Regions from separate parts of the Blastococcus sp. SYSU DS0753 genome, predicted to be linked through region 1. Evidence: riboswitches for the same ligand, from Rfam matches in the RefSeq annotation. Region 1 holds a riboswitch; each other region holds the start of a gene.
The links. Region 1 has a riboswitch for cyclic di-AMP ahead of ACI799_RS09525 (NlpC/P60 family protein). Riboswitches for the same ligand answer to the same signal wherever they lie in the genome.
Positions count from the first base shown of each region.

Region 2: it holds a riboswitch for cyclic di-AMP, as region 1 does, so the genes downstream of both, ACI799_RS18470 (aggregation-promoting factor C-terminal-like domain-containing protein) here and ACI799_RS09525 (NlpC/P60 family protein) in region 1, are expected to answer to the same signal.
Region 3: it holds a riboswitch for cyclic di-AMP, as region 1 does, so the genes downstream of both, ACI799_RS10160 (murein hydrolase activator EnvC family protein) here and ACI799_RS09525 (NlpC/P60 family protein) in region 1, are expected to answer to the same signal.

Region 1 covers NZ_JBJHAT010000009.1:21,455-26,490, forward strand. Annotated here, with positions in the region: gene ACI799_RS09515 (D-alanyl-D-alanine carboxypeptidase family protein) at 1-1,679, shown strand, start outside; gene ACI799_RS09520 (hypothetical protein) at 1,763-2,071, shown strand; cyclic di-AMP (ydaO/yuaA leader) riboswitch at 2,248-2,424, shown strand; gene ACI799_RS09525 (NlpC/P60 family protein) at 2,442-3,521, shown strand; gene ACI799_RS09530 (M48 family metallopeptidase) at 3,762-5,027, shown strand; gene ACI799_RS09535 (glycosyltransferase family 4 protein) at 5,024-5,036, shown strand, end outside.
Region 2 covers NZ_JBJHAT010000031.1:23,448-28,483, reverse strand. Annotated here, with positions in the region: gene ACI799_RS18490 (flavin-containing monooxygenase) at 1-217, shown strand, start outside; gene ACI799_RS18485 (SDR family NAD(P)-dependent oxidoreductase) at 217-1,053, shown strand; gene ACI799_RS18480 (GNAT family N-acetyltransferase) at 1,094-2,095, shown strand; gene ACI799_RS18475 (class I SAM-dependent methyltransferase) at 2,142-2,798, shown strand; cyclic di-AMP (ydaO/yuaA leader) riboswitch at 2,916-3,042, shown strand; gene ACI799_RS18470 (aggregation-promoting factor C-terminal-like domain-containing protein) at 3,253-4,122, shown strand; gene ACI799_RS18465 (hypothetical protein) at 4,364-4,747, shown strand; gene ACI799_RS18460 (TSUP family transporter) at 4,751-5,036, opposite strand, start outside.
Region 3 covers NZ_JBJHAT010000010.1:36,611-41,646, forward strand. Annotated here, with positions in the region: gene ACI799_RS10150 (maleylpyruvate isomerase N-terminal domain-containing protein) at 438-1,331, shown strand; gene ACI799_RS10155 (TVP38/TMEM64 family protein) at 1,265-2,014, opposite strand; gene ACI799_RS10160 (murein hydrolase activator EnvC family protein) at 2,047-3,273, opposite strand; cyclic di-AMP (ydaO/yuaA leader) riboswitch at 3,284-3,439, opposite strand; tRNA gene ACI799_RS10165 (tRNA-Ile) at 3,600-3,673, shown strand; gene ACI799_RS10170 (heparin lyase I family protein) at 4,075-5,036, shown strand, end outside.

The DNA of each region.
Region 1 (5,036 bases):
TGGCGGGCGCGGCCGTGCTGCTGCCCGCCGGGCCGGTGGCCGCCGCGCCCAGCGACCAGCCGGGTGGCACCTCCGGCGTGCTGGACAGCCGCGACCTGGACCAGCTGCAACGGCGGGCCGCCGAGGTCCAGGAGGACCTCCGCGCGCGCCAGGGGCAGGTCGTCGCCGCACGCGAGGCGCTGGCCGAGGCGCAGCGGTCGGTGGACGAGGCGAGGGCGGTGCTCGAGGACGCCCGGGGCGTGCTGGCCGGGCACCAGCGCGAGGTCGCCGGGTACGCCGTCGCCGTCTACCGGGACGGTGGCGCCCTCACCCCCCTCACGCTCCTGCTCGCCGGTGGGGATCCGGGGGAGGTCCTCGCCGGCATGGGCTTCCTCGACGCCGTCGACGCGCACCTCGCCCACCTCATCGGCATCGCGGAGAGCCACCGGCGCGCCGCCCTGGACCAGCAGCAGCGCGCCCAGGCCGCGCTCGACGCAGCCCAGGGGCGGGCGGACGAGGTGGCCGCGCGGGTGGCCGCGCTGGAGGCGGCCGCCGACGCGGTCACCACGGAGCTGCACGACACGCTCGCCGTCGTCGACCGGCAGCTGGCGGCGCTCCAGGGGGAGCAGGCGTCGGTGAACGAGCAGACGGCGGCCAGCTGGCGGGCCTACGTCGACCAGCTCCGGACCGCCGGCCTCGCGGACGTGCCCGCCGCTGCGCTGCGGGAACCCGAGCGCAGCCTCCCCGACCGCCTGGCTCCGGTGGGCGCCGCCGGGGGCGGCGCGCAGCGCGGGGTGGCCCAGCTGCCCGGGCGGCCGAGTTCGCTCCTGGTGCTGCCCGCCGAGACCCTCGCCGCCGTCAGCGGCGCGATGGAGGCCCTGGGGCAGCCGTACGCGCCGGGGACGGCGGGGCCGGAGTCCTGGGGCTGCGGCGCACTGGTCCGGGTGGCCTACGGCCGGGCCGGTGTCCAGCTGCCCGCGACGCAGGAGGAGCTGTTCGCGAGCGCCGTGCCGGTGGACCGCGCCGACGTCCTCCCCGGCGACCTGGTCTTCCTGGGCTCCCCGGAGGCGGGGCTCGGGCACGTGGGCATCGCCCTGGACCCGCGGACCATGCTGACCGCTGACGCGCGGGCCGGCGCGGTCGTGGTGCGCACGCTGCCGGGCGACCAGGTGCTGGCGATCGGCCGCCCGGTCCTCGGCCAGCGGCCCCCTGTCGCCGTCCCGGGGCCGGCCGCGGGGGCGCTGCGGACCGAGTGCGGCAACACCGTCTACCCGCCCAGCTACGACGGAGCCCGCGCATGGGGCGGCTACCCGAACGGCCTCATCCCGCCCAGCGCCATGTGCCCGCTGGGCGTCGGCGGGCACGCGCTGCGCTGCGACGCGGCCGCCGCCTACCGCGCCATGTCGGCGGCCTACGCGACCGCCTTCGGCAGCCCGTTGTGCATCACCGACTCCTACCGGACCTACGCAAGCCAGGTGCGGCTGTACGGGGAGAAGCCGGCCCTGGCCGCGGTGCCCGGCACCAGCAACCACGGCTGGGGTCTGGCGGTGGACCTGTGCGGTGGCGTCGAGACGTTCGGCACCCCGCAGTACGCCTGGATGGCTGCCAACGCCGGCCGGTTCGGCTTCCTGCACCCCACGTGGGCCGATCCGGGCAACGGGCGCGAGGAGCCGTGGCACTGGGAGTTCGCGGGCAGCTGATCCGGCGCGGGCCGTCGGTGGCGCGGCGGAAATGTCGGTGGCCCTTCCTACCGTGCGCAGCAACTCACGGAGGAGAAGAAGCGATGCTCATCGATTGCGACACCTGCACCGCCCGCGGGACCGGCTGCGCCGACTGCGTCGTGACCGTGCTGCTGGGAGCCCCGCCCGGGTGGCAGGGGGGCGACCCGGTCGTCGTGCCGATGACCGGGCGGCCGCGTGGCGGGCCGGCCGCGGCCGCCGAGGACGTCGTCGTGCCACCGCCGGGCGTGGTGGTGGAGTTCGACGAGGTGGAACGCAGCGCCGTGCGCGCGCTGGCCGAGGGCGGCCTGGTTCCCCCGCTGCGGCATCCCGACGGGCACGGCGGGGAGCGGTCCGGACGGCGCACCGGCTGATCGCCGCCGCACCCCGCGGCGAGGGCCGGGTGACCACCCGATCGGGTGAATGCCCAGGTGGGCGGCCAGGCGCCCGACGCACACGTCTCAGCTGTCCCTGTTTGTCACAGGCGCATCACGGTCGTAGGGTTCCCTCCGTTCGGCCGGGTGGTCGTCATCCATCGATGGATGGCCTCGACCGGACACCGCCTAATCACCGCGTGGCGCGCACCACTGCGCCCGAGGTGTACCGGGGACCCACCGCACTCTGGGGTGAGTTCTCCCGCCGCCGGCTCGCCGGTGGGTGGGGGATAGGGCCAGTCTTCCCAGCCCGAACCCGTCAGCTAACTCGGTCGGCGGTCGAAGTGGAAGAAACGGAGAGCCGCCGCACGTGGCGACCCCTCACGCACTACTGACGCACGCCCCCGAACAACTCCACACCGCCGGCCGGCGCAGCTCCGCCAGCGCCCGCCGCTTCGGACCGCTCCGTTCGGGGCTCCTGGTCAGCGCCGTCGCAGCCCTGACCGTCACCGTCCTCCCGGGTACCGCGTCGGCGGTCCCCGGCACCGCCGACGAGATCGCCGCCCAGGTGGCCGAGGCCAGCCACGAGCTGGAGGTCGTCTCCGAGCAGCTGAACGAGGCGCGCGTCGTCCTCGAGGGCCACCAGCGCGACGCGCAGGCCGCGAGCGAGGCGGTCGCGGAGGCGGAGGGCCGGCTCGGCTCCCTCGACGGCCACATGCGCCGGCTGGCCCGCAGCGTCTACACCGGCAGCGGCATGTCGCCGCTCGACGTCCTGCTGACCAGCACCTCGGCCGACCAGCTGGTCGACCAGCTGGGCACCCTCGACGCCATCGCCGGGCACACCAGCGAGGTGCTCACCGAGGTGTCGCGCGCGGCCGAGGACGCGGAGCAGGCCCGCGACGCCGCCGAGGAGGCCGCGGCGGACGCCCGGCGGACGGTGGAGCAGATCGCCGCCCAGCAGGAGGAGCTCGAGGCGAAGATCGCCGACTACCAGCGCCGGTACGAGGCGCTCACCGCGCCGCAGCAGGAGCAGGTGGCGCAGGCCCACGGTGGTACCGGCCTCCCGGCGCCCACCGGCGCCGTCATCGCGCCGAGCTCGGCCGCCCAGGTGGCGGTGAACACCGCGCTCGCCCAGATCGGGGACCCGTACGTGTGGGGTGCCGGCGGGCCGAACGCCTTCGACTGCTCGGGGCTGACGTCGTACGCCTACGCCGCGGCGGGTGTGATGCTGCCGCACTCCAGCCGGTCGCAGAGCCAGATGGGCAGGCCCGTCTCGCGCGGCGAGCTGCAGCCTGGCGACCTGCTGTTCTTCTACAGCCCGGTGAGCCACGTGGGCATGTACATCGGCAACGGCCAGATGGTGCACGCCTCCACCTCCGGCCAGCCGGTGAAGGTGGCGAGCGTGGACTCGATGGGGAACTACAACAGCGCCCGTCGCATCGCCGGCTGACGGCTCCGGGAGCATCGCAGCGAGGAACGAGGGCCGGTGATCCCGACAGGGGTCGCCGGCCCTCGCGGTCGCTGGCCGGTCAGGTGACCGAGGGCCCGATCCCGAGGACCTCGGGCAGGCCCGGAGGACGGGAACACGGTGAGGGCGGGCCTCGCGACCGGGTCGAGCAGGATGCCGGCCGCCCAGCACGTCCCCGAACCGGGACGGGCCGCTGCGGTTGGCCCGCCTAGGATCGGCCGGGTGAGCGTTCGCCGGGCCGCCCTGGTGGCCGCGGCCCTGCTGGGGATCGCCGTCGTCGTCGTCATCGTCGTCCGCACCCCGTGGGACGTGCTGCCCGAACCGCCCGGAGGGCACACCGAGCCCGACCCGACCGCTGGCCTGGACCCCGCGGCGATCGAGCGCGCGGAGGCCTTCGCCGCCGCCCTGCGACCCGCGTCGCTGCTCTCCCTCGTCCTCGGGCTGGCGGTCTCGGCCGTGCTGGGGCTCACCCCGCTGGGGGCCCGCCTGATGCGGTCGCTGGGGGCGCGGTGGAGGGACCGCTGGGTCGTGCAGGTGGTGCTGGGGGTGCCGGTCCTGCTCCTCCTGGGCCGCGCCGTGACCCTGCCGATCTCCGCCTACGCGGAGTCCGTGCGCACGCGCTACGGCCTGTCCACCCGCGGCTGGGGGCTCTGGCTGCGCGACGTCGCCGTCTCGTGGGCCATCAGCGCGGCGCTGACAGTGGTCGTGGTGCTGGCCTTCCTGTGGCTGGTCCGTCGCGCGCCGCGCACCTGGTGGGCCTGGGGCGGGGCGGCAGTGGCCGGCTTCGTCGTCGTCGGCTCGTTCCTCTACCCGGTGGTCATCGAGCCGGCGTTCAACTCCTTCGAGCCGCTGCCGGCGGGTGAGCTGCGCAGTGACCTGCTGGCGCTCGCCGAGGAGAACGGCACCCCGGTGCAGGACGTGCTGGTCTCCGACGCCTCCCGGCGGACCACGGCGCTGAACGCCTACGTCTCCGGGTTCGGCTCCACCCGGCGCATCGTGGTCTACGACACCGTCCTCGGCGAGCTGCCCGACGCGGAGATCGAGTCGATCGCGGCGCACGAGCTCGGGCACGTCGCCACCGACGACGTCCTCACCGGCACGCTCATGGGCGCGCTCGGCGCGGGCGCGGCGACCGCCCTGCTCGGCTGGTTGCTGATGTGGACGCCGCTGCTGCGCCGCGCCGGGGCGCCCTCGGCCGGCGACCCCCGCGTGGTCCCCCTGCTGCTGTTCCTCGTCGCCGTGGGCAGCCTGCTGGCCACACCCGTGCAGAACCTGGTGTCGCGCCAGGTCGAGGCCCGCGCGGACCTGCACGCCCTCGACCTCACCCGCGATCCGGAGGCCTTCACCGCCATGCAGCAGCGGCTCGCCACGGCCAACCTCGGCGATCCGGACCCGCCGGCGGCCTGGCACTGGTTCTTCGGCAGCCACCCCACGACCGCGCAGCGCATCGCGATGGCCGAGGACTGGGCGCGCCTGGAGGGGCCGTGAGCCGGACGC
Region 2 (5,036 bases), on a different contig from region 1:
GGAGGGCGGGGGAGCGCCCTTCCTCGACCTCGCGGCGGGCTACGTCCAGCGCAGCCTCGCCGGCCTGCCGCAGCAGGGGCGCCGCACACCCTGGCGGCTGCACCAGAACTACCTGCGGGACGTCGCCATGATGCGCCGGGGCTCGCTGGAGGACGAGGGCATGACCTTCCAGCCGCGCGTGCCTGCAGCCGCCCACGCGGATCGGGTCGTGGCCTGATGGGGCCCTACGCCTTCGCGGGCGGGACGGCGGTCGTCACGGGCGCCGCCAGCGGGATCGGCGAGGCGCTGGCCGCGCAGCTGGCCGACCGGGGCAGCCACCTGGTGCTGCTGGACCGCGACGCCGACCGGCTGGCGGCGGTGGCCGGGCGGATCGCCGCCGACCACCCGGCCCTGCGGGTGGCGACGCACGTGGTCGACCTGGCCGACGACGAGGCGACAGCGCGGGTGGCCCGGACGCTGGTGGCCGAGCACCCCGAGACCACGCTGCTGGTCAACAACGCGGGGGTCGCCCTGGGCGGTCGCTTCGACCAGATCGGGCTGGCGGACTTCGAGTGGGTCCTGGCGGTGAACCTGCGCGCCGTCGTCCGCCTCACCCACATGCTGCTGCCCGTGCTGAAGACCCACCCCGGCGCCCACGTCGTCAACGTCTCCAGCGTCTTCGGCATCTTCGCCCCGGCCGGGCAGGTCGCGTACGCGACGAGCAAGTTCGCCGTCCGCGGGTTCAGCGAGGCGCTCCGCCACGAGCTCGCCGACGACGGCATCGGCGTCACGGTCGTCCACCCGGGTGGGATCCGGACGCGGATCGCCGAGAGCGCCCGCACCGGCGCGGGCGTCTCGGTGGAGGAGTACGAGAAGGGGCGGGCGCAGTTCACCAAGCTGCTGCGGATGCCGCCGGAGGACGCCGCCGCCCGCATCGTGGCGGCCGTCGAGCGCCGCCGCCCCCGGCTGCTGATCGGCTGGAGCGCCACGGTGCCCGACGTGCTGGTCCGCCTGCTGCCCGGCACCTACTGGCGGCTGATCGCTCGCCGGGCGACCGCGCGGCCGAGGGGCTGAGCGCCGGAAAAGGTATTGCCGGTGCCAGTAGAACGGGGACGTGACCGACCCCTCCTGCCGGATCGTCGAGCTCGGCCCCGACGACGACCTCTTCCCCTCCTGGTGCGAGGTGTGGGCCGCCTCCGGCCGGGCCGCCCGGCCGCAGGACCCGCCCCGGCCGGCGCAGGAGGACGTCGCGCTGGGGCGGGAGCTCGTCGCGCCCGGTGGCTCCCGGGACGGCACCCACCGGGCCGCCCTGGTGGACGGCGCGGTCGCCGGCGCGCTCCGGCTGATCCTCCCGCGCAAGGACAACCCGACGCTGGCGGTGGTGGACCTCGCGGTGCACCCGGCCTCCCGGCGCCGTGGCCTCGGGAGCGCGCTGCTGGCCGAGGCCCGGGTACTCGCTGCCGCGCACGGCCGCAACTCGCTGGTGAGCGAGGTGGACGAGCCCGGCGCCGGGGCGCCGGGCCGCGCCTTCGCCGAGCGGCACGGCTGGTCCTGCGACCTGGTGGAGACCCGCCGGGAACTGGTGCTGCCGGTCGACGAGGACCGGCTGGGGGCGCTCGAGGCCGCGGCCGGCGCCGGGTACGAGATCGTCACCTGGCGGGACCGCACCCCGGACGCGCTGCTGGCCGACCGGGCGCTGCTGGAGCGGCGCATGACCACCGACGCACCCCACGGCGATCTGCCGGTGGGGGAGGAGGAGTGGGACGGGGACCGGATCCGCGAGTACGAGCGGACCCACGTCGCCCGGGGCCGGACGGTGCTCAGCGCGGGCGCGGTGATCGGCGGCCGGCTGGTCGGCTTCACCGACCTGCAGATCCCGCTCGCCCAGCCGGCGCTCGCCCACCAGGGCGGCACGCTGGTGCTCCGTGAGCACCGGGGGCACCGGCTCGGCGCCCGGATGAAGGCGGCCGTGCTGCGGGAGCTGGCAGCGGGGGTCCCCGGCGTCCGGCGGATCAGCACCTACAACTCCGAGGGCAACACGCCCATGGTCGCGGTCAACGAGGCGCTGGGTTTCCGCCCCGCCGGCGCGCTGTCGTCCTGGTCGACCCGCCTCTGAGCCGGGCGGTCCCACCGCCGCCGGCCGCGTGCGGTTGACTGCCGGGGTGGACCGTTCCATCCCTGCGGAGTTCGTCCGCGCCCACACCCGGCCGGTCCGGCCGGACCTGGTGCCCGAGGTGGAGCTGCTGGTCGCCGCCGACGTCGTCGCCCTGTGGGAGGCGATGGAGACCGAGCACGGGCGCACCTCCACGGACCCGCCGTTCTGGGCCGCGGCCTGGCCGGGCGGCCAGGCGCTGGCCCGCCACGTGCTCGACCACCCCGGCCTGGTGGCCGGGCGCACCGTGCTGGACCTGGGGGCGGGCAGCGGCCTGGTCGCGGTCGCGGCGGTCCTGGCCGGCGCGACCGCGGTGCTCGCCAGCGACGTCGACCCGTTCGCGCTGACCGCGATCGCCGTCAACGCCGAACGGAACGGCACCCCGGGCATCACGCCCGCCGGCGACGTGCTCGGGGGCGAGCCGCCCGACGTCGCGGTCGTCCTCGCCGGCGACGTCTGCTACGACCGGGAGATGACCGACCGGGTGCTGCCCTTCCTCGAGGCGGCCCGGGCCGGCGGTGCCGAGGTGCTGATCGGTGATCCCGGGCGGGTGTACCTCCCCGAGGACCGGCTGGAAGCGCTGGCGGTCTACGACGTGCCCGACACCGAGCCGTCGCCCACCGGGCCGGTGCCGGTGCGCCGGACCACGGTCTGGCGGCTCCCCTGACGGTCACCTCCCGTTCCTTTTCCCGCCAGGGGATTGTCACGAACGGATAACGCTGGTTACCGTGGGTCCCGCCCGGCCGGTCGTTCTCTCCCCATCCGGGGGAGGTCCGCCGGGCGCCGCCGAGTCGCCCGCCGAGGGCGAGCCGGGGACCCACCGAAGTACTGGGGTGAATCGCGCGCCGGGGCACGTCCTGGCGCGGGTAGGGCCGCTTCCCGCCCGAATCCGTCAGCTAACCCGGTAGGCGGCACGACGGAAGAAACGGAGAGCCGCCGCATGGCGAGCCTGCGGGCCCACCTTGCACGGAACCGCAGCCGGTACGGAGCCTCGCGCGCGCCTTCCCCGCGCTGAGCGCCCGGGCGTACGCCCGACACCGCTGCCCCTCGACCATCCCCGCAGCAGTTCCCGCCGCCGTCGCCGGCCCTGCCGCCCCCTGCCCCTGGAGCAGTTCCTCCCCATGAACCTTCGCGCCACCTCGATCACCCGTGCTCTCCGCCCCACGACCGGGCGCCGTTCGACGAAGACGGTCCGCCGTTCCGCGCTGCTGCTCCTGGCGGTCGCCGCGGCAGGCGGCCTGCTGGCCAACGGCGTCGTCGCCGACGAGCCGGTCGCCCAGGCCGAGCCGGAGCTGGCCTCCGTCAGCGTCGCCGAGCAGCTCGGCATCACCGACGAGACCCCCGCGCCCGACGTGACGGTGGCCGCGGCCGACACCCTCGGCCAGCTGGCCGCGAGCCGCAGCGAGCGCGCGGCCGAGCAGGCCGCCGCAGCGGAGGCGCGGGCCGCGGCCGAGCAGGCCGAGCTGGACCGCCGTGCCGCCGAGGAGGCCGCCCGCCGCGCCGCCGAGGAGGAGGCCGCGCGCAAGGCCGCTGCCGAGGAGGCCGCCCGCAAGGCCGCTGCCGAGGAGGCCGCCCGCGTGCAGGCGGCCCGGGAGCAGGCCGCCCGCACCCCGGCGCCGGCCGCACCAGCCCCGGCCCCGGCCCCGGCCCCGGCTCCGGCTCCTGCCCGGAGCGCTCCCGCGCCGGCCGCCGCGGCCCCGGCCGGCTCCTTCCAGGAGTACGCGATGGGCAAGCTCGGCGGCTCGGGCAGCGAGTTCAGCTGCCTGGAGAGCCTGTGGGGCAAGGAGAGCGGGTGGAACCCGAACGCCCAGAACCCGCGGAGCACCGCCTACGGCATCGCGCAGTTCCTCGACTCCACCTGGGCCGGGACCGGCATCGCCAAGACCTCCGACGGCTACCGGCAGATCGACGCCGGCCTGATCTACATCAACAACCGCTACGGCTCCCCGTGCGGCGCGTGGTCGCACTCCCAGGCCACCGGCTGGTACTGAGCGGGCCTCTGCCCCCGCCCCTCGCCCGCGCGGGGCGGGACCCTGCGGCGAGGCCGTTCCAGCACGTCACCACGCTCGGGTGGTCTTCGGACGGGGGCGTCCCCGCTGAGGCATTGGAGGCTTTACCTGCGTCGTCGGCCCCGAGGACGCAGGTAGAGCTTCCAATGCCCGGGGTCGGCTCAGCGCAGCCGAGCCTCGGCTCCAGGCCTAAGGTCGGTGCAGCGTGCACGGAGGGGGAGCGATGACCGAGGCCGACGACGCCGACCGGACCACCCCGCAGAGCGGGATCGTCGGGCGGTCGATCGACGAGTTCGTGAACCAGTTGCGGTTCTTCTCCGACCGCGCCCGCAACCTCGCCGGGAATGCGACGTCCCGCCTCCCGCTGCCGGCCCTGCCCAGCCCGCCCGGGGCGATGTCGGCGGCCCAGCTGCGCGCCGTCAAGGAGATGGTGACCGCGCAGCGCACCTCGATCGCCGCCATGCGCGCTCAGCTCGACGCGTTCGACCAGCAGCTCGCCGTCTTCGAGCGGATCCTCGACCCCCTGGTCGAGTGGAGCACGACCTGGGCGCGGCTGGAGGAGGCCGTCGGCGACATCGTGCGCCGGGAGCCGCCCGTCGAGCAGTGACGGTCAGCCCGCCAGCGACCTGACGAGCAGCACCGCGCCGGAGAGCAGGCACAGCACCAGGGCGGCGCGGCGCATGGCCGGCAGGGCCAGCCGCCGGCGCAGGGGTCCGGCGAGGAGGAAGCCGGTCAGCACGAACGGCACCAGCCCCGCACCGGTGAGCAGCCCGCCCCCGTCGAGCTCGCCGCCGGCGACCAGCACGCCGAGGGACAGCAGCGTCGTCCCGACGAAGAACACCGACAGGTTCGCCCGCTGGGCGGCCGGGGTGGGCGCGCGGTAGGTGACCACCAGG
Region 3 (5,036 bases), on a different contig from region 1:
GTCGGCGTCCGGGGCGCTCATCCACCCCCAGACGCCTGCGACCAGCGCGTCCTTCTCGTCGCCGACCACGGTGCGTAGCGTCAGGGCCACGCGGCGTGGACGGATCCGGCTCAGGAGTCCAGGACCCCCACCCGGTCGCCGCCGGTGCTCTTCGCCCGGTACATGGCGACGTCGGCCCGGTGCACAGGTCCTCGACGTCGTCGCCCGGCTCGGTACAGGCCGGACCGCAGGCCGACCAGCACGGCCGGGACCGCCGGGCGCGACCGTCGTCCGCAGGCGTGGCCCCAGCCCGCTCGGCGGTCGCGCGCCGGTGTCTCGCTCACGGAGGGGCGATCGGTCCGCGCCCGCCGCCGCGTGACGGCGCGCTCACCCGGGCGGGTGACCGGCGCCACGGTGCGCCGTGCCTGCCTCGCGCGGCCTCCGGGTAGGGCCTCCGCGTGGGCGGACACCAGGGCATGGCCGAGGCGGGCCGCGACGCGGTCGCGGGGATGGTGCTGGACGCGTGGGACGCCTTCCTCGCGCAGGCGGAATCGGTGGACCTCGACCGCCGGTCCCGGCTCCCCGGATGGCGGGCCCACGAGATCTGCGTGCACCTGGGCTGCTGGGACGACCACACCGCCCTGCCCGACCTCATCGCCTCGGCCCGGACCGGCGGCGCCGGCACGCCCCCCGACCCGGACGCGGTCAACGCTCGGGTGACCGCCGCCCACCGCGACACCTCCCGGGCGGAGGTGCTGGCCGCCCTGCGCCGCAACCGCGAGGCGACGGCCCGCTACCTGGCCGACGAGCCGGTGGAGCTCGACACCGCACCCGCGGTCTCGGTCGTCGGCCGGCTGCCGCTGCTCAGCGTCGTCCTCGGACAGGCCTACGAGCTCGCCGTCCACGGGCTGGACCTGGTGTCCTGCGGTGCGCCACCACCGCCTGGCCCCGTGTTGCAGTCAGGGCTCGCGGCGCTGACCGACGTGACCGGCGCACTGGCCGCCTCGTCGGGCATCGCCGGCCGCGTCAGCCTGGTGACACCCGACGGCGGCTGGGGGTTCACCGCGGACGACGACGGGTGGCGGGTGCGACGGGTGCCGCCGGGTGTCGTCGAGGGCCCGGCCGTGGAGGCAACCCCCGAGCTCCTGCTCGACGCCGCCGCCGGCCGGGTGAACCCGGTACCGGCGGTGGCCCGCCGCAGACTGAAGGTCCACGACGTACCCGGGCTCCTGCAGCTGGCGCCGATCGTCCAGCAGGTGCCGGGCATCCCGGGCGGACCGATCCTTCAGCTGGCCGCCCGCACCGTGGGCGGGGCCGGCGGCGCGCTGGGGCGGTTCTTCGGCGGGCGCTGACCCGCGTCCTCGCCCACCTGCTCGCCGGTGCGGGATCGGTACCTCGACACGGCCGCACCGGCAAGCAGCAGCAGCACCAGCACGATGACCACCGGGGCGACCGTGGCGGTCGGCATCCAGGCGACGACCGCGCCGGCCGAGGCGCCGGCGCCCACTTGCACCACCGTGCCGGGTACCAGTCCGACGGCGGTGGCGATGCCGTAGGTCAGCGGCCGTACAGCGCTCAGGCCCGCCGCGTAGTTGACCAGGACGAAGGGCACCATCGGGACCACCCGGCTCAGCACCACCGCGACGAAGCCCCGGTCGCTGGAGAACCGGTCCACGCGGCCGAGCCGCGGCCCCGCCAGCCGCTCCACGGCCGGGCGACCCAGGCCCCGCGCGAGCCAGAACGCACCGGTCGCCGCCAGGAAGGCACCGGTGTAGGCGACCGCGAAGCCCGCGCCGAACCCCAGGACCGCTCCGGTCAGCGCCGCCAGCACCGACCGTGGGACGGGCGCGAGCAGGACCACCCCCTGCGCGGCGATCAGCAGCAGCCACGTCCGGAGGCCGCCGCCGTCGGCCCACGAGCGGACCTGCGCCAGGGTGGGCACGTCGACGGCGAGGGCGGCGACCACGCCGGCCGCGAGCAGCGCGACGAGGAGCCACGCCCGCAGCCACGGGCTCGCCCCCGCCGTCGTCCGCACGTGCTCATCCTGACCGATGGCGTCAACCAGCCTCAGCCGCAGCTGCCGCCGAGGGTGATGCCGCGCTGGGCCAGCCACGGCACCGGGTTGGACCGGTTGGCGTACAGGCCACCGAGGTGCACCTCGAAGTGCAGGTGCGGGCCGGTGGACTGGCCCCGGTTGCCCACCTCGGCGATCTGCTGCCCACCGCTGACGACCTGGCCCGGCGAGACGAAGAACTGGTTCACGTGCCCGTAGACGGTGATGGCCCCGTCGTGGTGCTGGATGGCGACGGCGAGGCCGAACCCGCTGGCCGGCCCGGCCTGCAGCACGACCCCGGGCTCCGGCGTGAAGATCGGGGTGCCGATCGGCGCGGCGATGTCCACGCCGAGGTGCTGGGTACCCCACCGGCTGCCGTAGCAGGAGGTGACCCGCCCCTGGGTGAGCCGGCCGGCCCCGGCGGTCGCGGGAGCCGCCGCCACGGCCGCCTGCTCGGTGGCCTGCTGCTCGGACCAGGCGGCGACGGGGTCGGCCGTGCCGCGGAGGCTGAGCATGCGGATCTCCGCCTCGCGCAGCTGCTCGTCCAGCGCCGCCTTCTCGGCGGTGAGCGCGTCGAAGTCGGTCTGCGCGGCCGCGAGGAGGGCGTCGACCTCCGCCTGCATGCCCTGGGCCTTGCGCGCTGCGGCATCCCGCTCGGCGACGGCGGCCTTCGCCTCCTGGTCGAGCCGGGCCTCGCGGGCCTCGGCCACCCGCAGGTCCTCGAGCACCTGCGCGCGATCCTCACCGAGGAGGTCGAGCGTCGCGGCCTGCTGGAGGAGCTCCCCCGGGCCGTCGGCGTGCAGCACCATCTCCAGCTGCTTCATGGACTTGTCGCTGCCCATGTAGGCCTCCCGGCCGAGGGCGGCTACCTCACCCTGGGTACTCGCCACGGCCTCCCGGACGGCGGCGAGCTCGGCGGCGATGGCGTCGGCGTGCTCGCGGGCGCGGTCGAGCTCGGCCTGCGCGGCGAGCACGGCGCCGCTGGCCTCCTCTGCCCGGAGGGTGAGCTGCTGCAGGCGCTCCTCTGCGTCGCGCACGCGCTGCTCGATGTCGGCGACCTCCGCCTCGACGCGGTCGTGCTCGCTGCGCGCGTCGCCCGGCGCGGCCGCCGCGGTCGACGTCCCGAGCAGTGCGAGCGCCAGCAGTGCGGTGGCGGCGGTGGCCGCCCGACGGGTGCGGCTGAGGGCCCGGCGCGCGGGCGCGGCCGGGACGTGGTGGCGCAGGTGGTGCGAGGTCGCCAAGGCGACGGTCTCCGTTCCTCTATCCGCCTACCAGGTCAGCTGACGGGTTCGGGCCGGAACATGCCCTACCTGCCTGCCCGTGGTGGCGCAGGCGGGATTCACCCCAGAGAACGTGGGTCCCCGGTCCCCGCGGCGGTGAGGCCGCAGAGTTCGGCGGGGCCCGTCCGAGCCCCCGGGTTTCGGGAGCGGGATCGGATGGGCCGCGAGAGACGGTACAAGCGGATCGCCCGAATGTCACAGGGGGGTAACGGACCTTGTCAGTTCGCCCCACCGGCCCCAGGACGTGGCTGCGGCGCCGCGGCGCCGTCTGGCAGGCTGGCGGGTCCGGGGCGGTAGCTCAGCTGGTCAGAGCATGGGACTCATAATCCCTGGGTCGTGGGTTCGAGCCCCACCCGCCCCACCTCTCCCATGCCAGCGGTGTCGTGCCTGGCGCTCGCGCCTCCCTGTCCGCGTGAGCAAGGACACGGCTCCCAATGGGTGTAGGCGCCTCGGCGTCAGCGGTGCGCCACACCGGCGCCGCGGCCGGAAGGCGACCGGCGCGCCTCTGCACCGCCGCCTTCATGACGTGGCGTAATTGATGCGTGACAGAACGTTCAGCCGCCGTCGGTTCGACCGGTGGTGTCACCGCCGCAGCCCCGGACGCGGCGTCCGAGCGGCATCTGCAGCGCCTGCCCGGCTCCCCTCGAGGGCCGGTCTCGTGCTCGCCGTCGCCACCGCCGTCCTGACCGATGCCGGCGGCGGCGTCCATGCCGCCGACCGCCTCGTCCAGACCCCGCTCGACCTGATCTGAGGACCGACGCCATGAACAAGCGCAACCTGGCCGTCCTGGCGGCCCTGACCCTGATCGGCGGCGCCGGACTCGCCGACGCCGTCCTGGCAGCCCCTCGGCCCGTCACATCGCACACGCAGGCCGCCGCCGTGCTGCTCGCCCCGGCCGATCTCACCGGCGAGGCCGTCGATCAGCGGGCTTCGCTGGACTGGACGGGGGTGCCCGGGGCCCGCGACTACCTCGTCATCGACGTCACCTCCGGCGCCGCCGGTCGCATCGTGGGCTCCACCGGCGCCACCGCCTGGACGTCGCCCCGGCTGCCGCTGTCCACCCCGCGGTACGCCTTCGTGGTCGTGCCGCGGGACCACGCCAAGGTGCAGGGTGAGCGGACGGAGCCGGTGCACATCTACCCCGGCGGCCAGCCGGCCGAGCCGACCACCCCGGCCGAGGCGGCCCCGGTCACCACGACGCCCCCGCCCGAGCCCACCACCACCGAGCCGCCGGCGCCGTCCACGGAGCCCACCACGCCCCCGACGACCACGACGCCGACGACCACGACGCCCCCGCCCGCGACCGACCCCGAGCCCGAGCCCGAGTCCGAGCTGCCCGCCGTCCAGCCCACGCGGGTCTGGGGCTACGACGCCACGACGCTGGTCCCCGGCCCCTGGCCCGAGATCCACGCCCTCCGGTCGGACCAGTACGGCACCACCACGGCCAACCCGTACCCCGGCTCGGAGCGCACCGCCTTCTTCACCGTGCAGCGCGGCGACACCGGCTGGAACGGCACGCACGGCACCCTCCGCTCCGAGGTCCGCGACTCGATCGCCGCCTCCGGCGACGTCCGGCCCGGCGACGAGCAGTGGTGGGCCTGGTCCACGTTCTTCCCGGCCGACTTCGACTGGGACGAGCGCGGCCAGTTCCTGATCTACACGCAGTGGCACCAGACGGTGAACTCCGGCAACCCCAACGTGCACTTCTGGTCGGACGTGAACGA